4 regions of the Kitasatospora sp. NPDC043949 genome follow, and region 4 is predicted to be linked to each of the others. Evidence: riboswitches for the same ligand, from Rfam matches in the RefSeq annotation. Region 4 holds a riboswitch; each other region holds the start of a gene.

Region 1 (2,192 bases), on a different contig from region 4:
CCGGCTGTACGCGCTGCTGCTGCACGCGTACGGGGCGGACGTCGCGGATCCGGAGGCGGTGCGGGAGTGGCTGACCGGCTTCCGGGAGCTGGCGCAGGAGGAGCGGCTGGCCGTGTTCGCCGCACTGGCGCAGACCGGCTGGCTGGACGAGGTGGACGAGCAGGGCTGGAGCCCGACCCGGGTGATCTCGGTCGGCATGGCCACCGACGGCGCGCGCCGGCTGCTGGAGCAGGGCCTGATGCGGCGCAGCTACCGCAACCTGGCCGAGCTGACCGCGCTGGGCCAGCCGATGCCGGACGAACTGGCCGGGGACTTCGGAGCGTTCGAGGAGGCGGCGGTGGAAGCCGCGCTCGACCTGTACGGGGAGTGGACGGTGCCCGGGCTGCCACGACTGCTGGTGGAGGAGTTCCCGGACCTCGCGCCGGAGCCGGGGCAGGAGGAGATCGACGCGTACCTGGCCGGGCTGGCGCAGGAGGAGTTCGACGCGCACCCGGCGGAGCCGGCAGACCCGGCGCAGGAGTGACGCGGCGAAGCCCCGGCCGCGGTGCCTTCTGGTTCCGGCGGCCGGGGCTTCGCGGGTGCGTCAGGGGTTGAGGCCGCGCTGCTGGTTCCGGCGGCCGGGGCTTCGCGGGTGCGTCAGGGGTTGACGCCGCGCTGCTGGAACCAGGTCTCCGGGTCGACGGGGGCGCCGCCACCGGGGCGGACCTCCACGTGCAGGTGCGCGCCGGTGACGTTGCCGGTGGCGCCGACCTTGCCGATCTGCTGGCCGGAGCCGACCTTGCCGGAGCCCTTGATGATCGAGGAGAGGTGGCAGTACCAGATCTCGGTGCCGTCGGGCAGGGTCTCGACGATCCGGTAGCCGTACGAGCCGGACCAGCCGGCCGAGGTGATGGTGCCCTGGCCGACCGCGTAGACGGGGGTCCCGGTGTCGGCGGCGAAGTCCAGGCCGGTGTGCAGGTGGGCCCAGTAGCGGGCGCTCTGGCCGTAGTGGGCGGTGAGGTGGTAGTCGCGCACCGGCAGGGTGAGGGCGGCGGCCTTGGCCCGCTCGGCTTCCTCGGCGGCCCGCTTGGCCTCGGCCTCCTTGGCGGCGGCCTTGGCCTCCGCCTCCTTCGCGGCCTGGACGCGGGCGTCCTCCTCGGCGGCGGTGCGCTGGCTGTCGGCCTGCAGCTGGATGCGGGCGGCGAGCGCGAGGCCGGGGTCGGCGGAGAGGGCGACCGGGGTCTCGTCCGGGGTCTCGATGGCGGGGGCGGCGGCCGGGGTGGCGGAGGCGAAGCCGGTGGCGCCCAGGGTGGCGGCGACGGCGGTGACGCCGAGCAGCGGGGAGGCCCCACGGACCTGACGCGGCATCCGGTGCCGGTTGGTCTCGGCCTCCGGGCCCGCGTACTCGGGGCCGTCCGGGCCGGGGTGGTCGAGGAGCCGGGTACCTGCTGCGAGGCCGGCCGGGTGTGCCGGAGTGTGCGTCGACGCCACGGAGGCGCGCTCCTTTCCTTCCTTCGCGCCTACCGGGTTAGCTGACGGGTTCGGAGCAGGAAGGTCTCCTACGGCCGGGCCGGAGCCCCGCCGATTCACCCCAAGGAACGTGGTTCCCCGGCTCCCTGACCTGCCCGGAGGCCGGTCGGCGGGATTAGGCGACGGCGCACGGTGCCGTCTGGGTACGGCGTTGACGACCGCGCTGCGTTATCAAACGTTAATCCTAGGAGGCCCTGATTCCAAGCCGTTCGCCCGGGACGACCGGAGACGGGCGGGGCACTCCGGGGCACGACGGGCGTTTTGTTCCCCTTGGACACCCCTGCACCCCCTTGAGCACCGTTGACGCCACCTCACGTGATCGGACGTCAACGAACGACCCTTCATCCGCGCACCCCCCGCCGGCCTCCCCCGCTCCGCAGGGCGCGAGGGCTTGACGGCTAAGGCTATTAGCCTTAGCTTTATGGCTATCGGCGGCAGCACCGAAGCCCCGCACCGGCAACCCTCCGGAGGCCCACCATGAACGCCACCAGCGCCCCCACCACCCAGTACCTCGACGTCACCGGCGGCCGCCTCGCCTACGACGACACCCGACAGGGCGACGGCGCCCCCGTCGTGCTGCTCCCCGGAATGCTCGACACCCGCGCCGCCTACCGGCACCTCCGCCCGCTGCTGGCCGCCGCCGGCCGCCGGGTCATCACCATGGACCTGCGCGGCTTCGGGGA
Region 2 (2,192 bases), on a different contig from region 4:
GCTTGCAGCATGGCGAGCGAACCGGGGGTGAGCAGCGCCCCGCCGATGCCCTGGACGGCGCGGGCGGCGATCAGCACGTGGATGGTGGGGGCGGCGGCGCAGGCCGCGGAGGCGGCGGCGAACCAGAGCACGCCGATCAGGAAGACCCGGCGCCGGCCGTACCGGTCGCCGAGCGCGCCGCCGAGCAGGATCAGTCCGGCCAGGGTGAGCAGGTAGGCGTTGAGCGTCCACTGCAGGGACGCGAGGGAGGCGCCGAGATCGGTGCCGATGCGGGGCAGCGCGACGTTCACCACGGTGCCGTCGAGCATCGCCATGCTGGAGCCGAGCACCGTCGCGAGGAGGACCCAGCGTCCCCGCGAGGTGCCCAGGCGCAGTGTTCCTGCTTCGGAGGTGGCCACGGGCCGATCCTGCGCCCGTGGGGCGTACGTGACAAGGGTCACCGGGGGGTGTGTCGGTGGGTGCGCGGTGCGTGAGCGGGCGGGTGCGCAGCGGTGGCGGAATCGGCGCAGCGTCGTGGATCAGTGGCGCCGGGTGAATGGATTGTGCACGTACGGTGCAGCCGATCATTCGGAGGGTCACCGCAGCTCGGGGGGTTGTTGCCGGTTCAAGTGATCGACATTGCTTCACCCGAACGGATGGGTTTTAGTTCAGCGACCGCCCGGCCAGTCCGGACGGATCCACCGGGTGGAACGCCGAATCCTGCCGCTGCCCGGTGGCTCGCACCGAACTCTGTACGGCAGGAGCGGGGGACCCACAGGTAAGTCGCCGGACCGGAAACGGCACGCTTTCGCGTACCCGGATCCAGGGCCGGCTAGGGGTGAAGCCGCATGTGCGGCCGGGCAACTCCAGCCCGAACCCGACAGCTCACCTCGCAGGCGTCGGAGAGGAAAATTCCATGCCTGCACAGGCTCGTCGTATCGCCCTGCCCCGCGCCGCCCGCATCGGGATCGCCACCGCCGTCACCGGTGTCTCCTTCGCCCTGCCGCTCGTCACCGCGATGAGCGCCCAGGCCCACCCCGCGCCGGCCGCCGCGGTCACCGCCGCCCCGGCCGCCGCTCCCGCCGACCAGGCCCAGGCCTCGTCGCAGGAGAGCTACCGCGTCGTCAGCGGCGACACCCTGTCCCGGATCGCCGACGCCCAGCACGTCGACGGCGGCTGGCAGGCGCTGTACGACCACAACCGTGAGGTCGTCGGCGGCAACCCGGACCTGATCTTCCCCGGTCAGCGGCTCGTGATCGCCGGCCAGGCCGCCCCGGCCAAGCCCGCTGCCCCGGCGAAGCCCGCCCAGCCGTCCGCCCAGGACGCCGCGCCGGCCACCACCGCCAAGCCGCAGGCCCAGCCGGAGGTCCGGACCGAGGCGGCCAAGCCGTCCGCCCAGCTCCAGGCCCAGCTGCAGACCGCCGCGCCGTCCGCCGTGGTCACCGCCGTGCCGGTCGCCGCCGCTTCGGCCTTCGTCGCCCCGCTGGCCGGCCCGAAGCTGGGCACCGCGTACGGCGTGGCAGGCTCGATGTGGGCCTCCGGCCACCACACCGGCCAGGACTTTGTCGCCTCCACCGGCACCCCGCTGCGCGCCGTCGGCAACGGTGTCGTGGTGAAGGCCGGCAACGGCGGCGCCTACGGCAACGAGGTCGAGATCAAGCTCGCCGACGGCCACTACGCCGAGTACGCGCACCTCTCCTCGATCGGTGTGAAGATCGGTCAGGCCGTCAAGGCCGGACAGCAGATCGGCCTCTCCGGCGCGACCGGCAACGTGACCGGCCCGCACCTGCACTTCGAGATCCGCAACGGCTCGGAGTACGGCTCGGACATCAACCCGGTCGCCTACCTGCGGGCCCACGGCGTCGCGCTCTGACCCGTACCGGATGTACCGGATGTGCCGGATGTGCCGGATGAGGAACCACCGCTGCTACGGGGCGAATCGACCGCCCGGGATGGTCATGTCGGGTGACCGCTCGACCGGGTGATCGCCGCAGCAGTGGACATGGGCGCGGGACACGCCCAGGCCGGCCCGGCTCGCGAGACTTCTCTCGCGAGCCGGGCCGGCCGCTGTCGTTTCCGGGCCTTGGTGGGTGCCCCCAAGGCGAATTGACGATGCGTCAGGCCGACGCTCTGGTGGGCCGGTTCAGAGCCGGTGGGCGGGCAGCCCGTGCTGGGCGGCGGTCAGCAGCTCGTGCATCCGCTGCCCGAAGTCC
Region 3 (2,192 bases), on a different contig from region 4:
TGGGCGTGCCGGCCGAGGACCAGGACGACTTCCGGGACTGGGCCGGGATGATGATCCGGCACGGCGGCGGCCAACGCGGCGGCGTGGGGCGGGCGGTGAAGCGGATGCGGGCGTACCTGCTGGAGCTGATCCACCGCAAGCGGGCGGATCCGGGTGATGACTTGATCTCGGGCCTGATCCGGGCGAGCGACCACGGCGAGCACCTGAACGAGAACGAGGCCGCCGCGATGGCGTTCATCCTCCTGTTCGCGGGGTTCGAGACGACCGTCAACCTGATCGGCAACGGCACGTACGCGCTGCTGCGCAACCCGGAGCAGCGCAGGCTGCTGCAGGAGTCGGTGGTGCGCGGCGAGACGGCGCTGCTGGAGACCGGGATCGAGGAACTCCTGCGCTACGACGGGCCGGTGGAGATGGCGACGTGGCGTTTCGCGACGCGGCCGCTGTCGATCGGCGGGGTGGACATCCCGGTGGGCGATCCGGTGCTGGTGGTGCTGGCCGCGGCGGATCGCGATCCGGCCAGGTTCGCGGACGAGAACACCCTGGACCTGGCCCGCACGGACAATCCGCACCTGGGTTTCGGCCACGGGATCCACTACTGCATCGGCGCCCCGCTGGCCCGCCTGGAGGGGCGGAGCGCACTGGCCACGCTGCTTTCCCGGCTGCCGGACCTGCGGCTCGCGGAAAACCCGGAGAACCTGCGCTGGAGGGGCGGCCTGATCATGCGTGGCCTGCGGGAACTCCCGGTCGAATTCACTCCGGAGACCTGCTCTCCGCACGCGCCGCCGGTCGCGCCGACCGACGCCCCGACACGCTGACGGCATGTCTCCGGCGGTTCGTGGAGCCGGGCCTGAACCCGCATTAATCCGGACATACCGCCGCAGTTGGTAGGCGATTGACCACGCGCCGTAATTTGTGTGTGATATCGGTGATATGAGCTTGTTATTGGTCTGATGATCTGTCTACTCTCCCTGGAGTTCGCAGCTGCGGACCTCGTGCGCGGAACGCCGAATCCTGCCCGCCGCGTCACGGGAAACCGACCAGACCCTGGGCAGGGGCGGGGGAACCAGGTTTGTTGCCGTTCCCCGACGGCTTGGGGTGAAGCCGCCCGAGCGGAATCGTTTCCGCTTTCGGCGGCCGGGCCACCTCCCGGTCCGAACCCGACAGCTCACCTCGCAGGCGTGCGGAGAGGGACCTCTTCATGCTGTTCGTTGGAACCGGCCGCCACCGCCGTCGCACCCAGACCGAGAAGGCCATCGCCGTCGCCGGTGTGGCCGGCGTCGGACTCGCGATGCCGCTCCTCACCGCCACCGGCGCCTCCGCCGCCCCGGCCTCCACCTGGGACGCCGTCGCCCAGTGCGAGAGCGGCGGCAACTGGAGCATCAACACCGGCAACGGCTTCTCCGGCGGCCTGCAGTTCACGCCCAGCACCTGGAAGGCGTACGGCGGCACCTCCTACGCCCCGCAGGCCAACCAGGCCAGCAAGGCGCAGCAGATCTCGGTCGCCGAGAAGGTGCTGGCCTCGCAGGGCCCGGGCGCCTGGCCGGTCTGCTCCCAGAAGGCCGGCCTGAGCAAGGGCGGCGCCCCGGCCTCCGTGGACACATCTACGGACGCCAAGCCCGCCAAGCAGTCCGCCGCCAAGCCGACCCAGCAGGCGCAGGCCCCGAAGCCCGCCCAGCAGCCGGTCAAGCAGGCCGCCCCGAAGCCGGCCGCCCAGCAGGCCCCGCAGCAGACGCAGCCGCAGACCCAGGGCTTCTCCGGCAAGGCCGGCTGGGACGCCGACGCGAAGGTGTACTGGTACCAGAACAACGGCGCCTGGTACTGGACCAGCCACCAGAGCGTCTACCAGCAGTACGCGGGCCAGCCCGCCGCCCAGCCGCAGTACGCGCCCCGCGCCGCGCAGCCCGCGCAGTCCGCCCCGGCCGCGCAGCCCGCCGCCGCGCAGGGCGGTCACGACTACACCGTCCGGGCCGGCGACACGCTGTCGACGATCGCCGCCGCCCAGGGCGTGTCCGGCGGCTGGCAGTCGGTGTACGACGGCAACCGCGGCACCGTCGGCGGCAACCCCAACCTGATCATGCCCGGCCAGGTGCTGCACCTCGGCTGAGCGGCCCGGGCCCTGAACGGCCCGCGCCCTGCGGGCGAAGGGGGACGGGACCTGTCCCCCTTCGCCCGCATTCCCCCGTATTCGCCCG
Region 4 (2,192 bases):
CCCAGCGCCCGGCGCTGGCCCCGCTGGTGATCGGGCCGGAGGCCGACTCCGAGCTGCTCGCCACGGCCGCCGAGGAGACCGGCTGCCCGTCCGCGGCGCCGCTGGGCGCCTACCCGACGGTCGGCCAGCTGATCGCCTCCACCTACCTGGCCGCGCTGCCGGCGCCCTCCCCCGAGGCCCTGGCGCGGGCCGAGGCCGAGGCGGCGGAGGCCGCCGAGGGCACCCACGCCGACCACTCCGGCCGGGGTGGTCGCGCCGCTCACGCCGCTCACGCCGCCGCCGAGGAGTCGGCCGGCCAATAGTAGCGGTCACCGTACGTGTGAAGGGCCCGGAACGGCTACGTTCCGGGCCCTTCCCGCTTGTCCCGTAAGGGAGTTAAAGGACGAATAGGTGTGATGTCCGTTCTATCCGCATTTGTTCACCATCGCTCGACGCACCCCCCGACGGCCACAGTGCGGACACGCCGCTCTCCCGGCGGGCAGGCCCCCGGGCGACCCGACCCACCGTCACCCGCCTCCTGAAACGCAGACAGTTGCGCGCACCCTTCGCGGCGTTGCCGGAAATCGGTCATTTCCGATCATGACAAGTGAGGAGAACGACCGTTCTCGCCAAACCGTGATGCGCGTCACAGGTGTTTGCAGTTTGAACTTAAGTCTGCTTAACGTGCTCCCCGTTCGTGGCCACACGAACCCAGTTCATCCGCGACGCCGAGTCCTGCCGTCGGATGTCCTGGCAGCGCGAAAACGCACCACGGCAGGAGCGGGGGACCCACAGGTAAGTCGCCCCGGACCGTTCCCCGGAACGATCCAGGGCTAGGGGTGAAGCCGCGCCCACAGCGCGGCCGGGCAACTCCAGCCCGAATCCGACAGCTCACCTCGCAGGCGTGGGAGAGGACTGCGTCTTCATGCTGCCCACCAACGGCACCCGTCTGTCCAGTCGTACCCGACGCGTGATCGCCGCCGTCGGCGTCGCGGGCGTCGGCCTCACCATCCCCTGCCTCACCTCCGGCACCGCCTCCGCCGCCTCCGTCGCCACCTGGGACAAGGTCGCCCAGTGCGAGAGCACCGGCAACTGGAGCATCAACACCGGCAACGGCTTCTACGGCGGCCTGCAGTTCACCTCCAGCACCTGGGCCGCCTTCGGCGGCACCGCCTACGCCCCCCAGGCCAACCAGGCCACCAAGGACCAGCAGATCGCCGTCGCCGAGAAGGTCCTCGCCTCGCAGGGCCCCGGCGCCTGGCCGGTGTGCTCGGTCCAGGCCGGCCTGACCAAGGGCGGCACCCCGGCCGCCGTCGACACCTCGGCCGGCTCGGCTGCCGGTTCGACCGCCACCAAGCCCGCCGCGAAGCCGGCCGCCCCGGCCGCCAAGCCCGCGCAGACCCAGACCCCGGCCCCGGCCGCGAAGCCCGCCAAGCCGGCCGCACCGGCCCAGGACCAGGCGCAGACCCCCGCCGACTCCACCAACGGCACCTCGGCCCAGAAGGGCCAGAGCCAGGCCCGGAACAGCGCCCAGCCCCAGGCCGACGACTACACCGTCGCCTCCGGCGACTGGCTGTCCTCGATCGCCGACAAGCACAACCTCCAGGGCGGCTGGCAGCGGCTGTACGAACTCAACCGCGGCACCCTGACCGAGGGCCCGGACTCCATCTACCCGGGCCAGCGCCTCTCGTTCAAGGACGGCGGCCAGGCCCAGCAGTCGGCTCAGGCCGACCGGTCCGGCTCCGGCTCGTCGGCCACGTCCGGCTCGGACTTCACCTGGTTCGACCGCTCGCAGAAGTCCGGCCAGACCTCCAACGGCGCTGTCGCGAGCGCCAAGCCGGCCGCCCAGCCCCAGGCCCCGGCCACCAAGCCGGCCTCCAAGCCGGCCGCCCAGGCTCAGACCCCGGCTCAGACCCCGGCCGCCACCGGCAGCATGGCCGCCGCGGTCTCCTTCGCCCAGTCGAAGGTCGGCCAGGCGTACGTCTACGGCGGTACCGGCAACGGCGGCTGGGACTGCTCCGGCCTGACCCAGGCCGCGCTGCGCGCCGCGGGCGTCTCCGTCCCGCGCGTCGCCGCCGACCAGGCCGCCGCCAGCACCCGCGTCTCGCTGGACAGCCTGCAGGCGGGCGACCTGCTGTTCTGGTCCAACAACGGCCAGAACTCCGGCGTCTACCACGTCGCGATCTACATCGGCGGCGGCCAGTACGTCGAGG

The links. A riboswitch is a leader RNA that binds a small molecule or an ion and turns the genes downstream of it on or off. The one in region 4 is predicted to bind cyclic di-AMP.
Region 1: it holds a riboswitch for cyclic di-AMP, as region 4 does, so the genes downstream of both, AC07AL_RS12575 (M23 family metallopeptidase) here and AC07AL_RS02290 (transglycosylase family protein) in region 4, are expected to answer to the same signal.
Region 2: it holds a riboswitch for cyclic di-AMP, as region 4 does, so the genes downstream of both, AC07AL_RS15275 (M23 family metallopeptidase) here and AC07AL_RS02290 (transglycosylase family protein) in region 4, are expected to answer to the same signal.
Region 3: it holds a riboswitch for cyclic di-AMP, as region 4 does, so the genes downstream of both, AC07AL_RS35580 (transglycosylase family protein) here and AC07AL_RS02290 (transglycosylase family protein) in region 4, are expected to answer to the same signal.

The regions. Positions count from the first base shown of each region.
Region 1 covers NZ_JBWKEQ010000012.1:22,562-24,753, forward strand. Annotated here, with positions in the region: gene AC07AL_RS12570 (hypothetical protein) at 1-523, shown strand, start outside; gene AC07AL_RS12575 (M23 family metallopeptidase) at 637-1,470, opposite strand; cyclic di-AMP (ydaO/yuaA leader) riboswitch at 1,483-1,641, opposite strand; gene AC07AL_RS12580 (alpha/beta fold hydrolase) at 1,987-2,192, shown strand, end outside.
Region 2 covers NZ_JBWKEQ010000015.1:129,612-131,803, reverse strand. Annotated here, with positions in the region: gene AC07AL_RS15280 (MFS transporter) at 1-398, opposite strand, end outside; cyclic di-AMP (ydaO/yuaA leader) riboswitch at 711-893, shown strand; gene AC07AL_RS15275 (M23 family metallopeptidase) at 896-1,852, shown strand; gene AC07AL_RS15270 (DUF2470 domain-containing protein) at 2,123-2,192, opposite strand, start outside.
Region 3 covers NZ_JBWKEQ010000073.1:22,389-24,580, forward strand. Annotated here, with positions in the region: gene AC07AL_RS35575 (cytochrome P450 family protein) at 1-815, shown strand, start outside; cyclic di-AMP (ydaO/yuaA leader) riboswitch at 1,026-1,193, shown strand; gene AC07AL_RS35580 (transglycosylase family protein) at 1,199-2,104, shown strand.
Region 4 covers NZ_JBWKEQ010000002.1:15,048-17,239, forward strand. Annotated here, with positions in the region: gene AC07AL_RS02285 (hypothetical protein) at 1-302, shown strand, start outside; cyclic di-AMP (ydaO/yuaA leader) riboswitch at 727-897, shown strand; gene AC07AL_RS02290 (transglycosylase family protein) at 884-2,192, shown strand, end outside.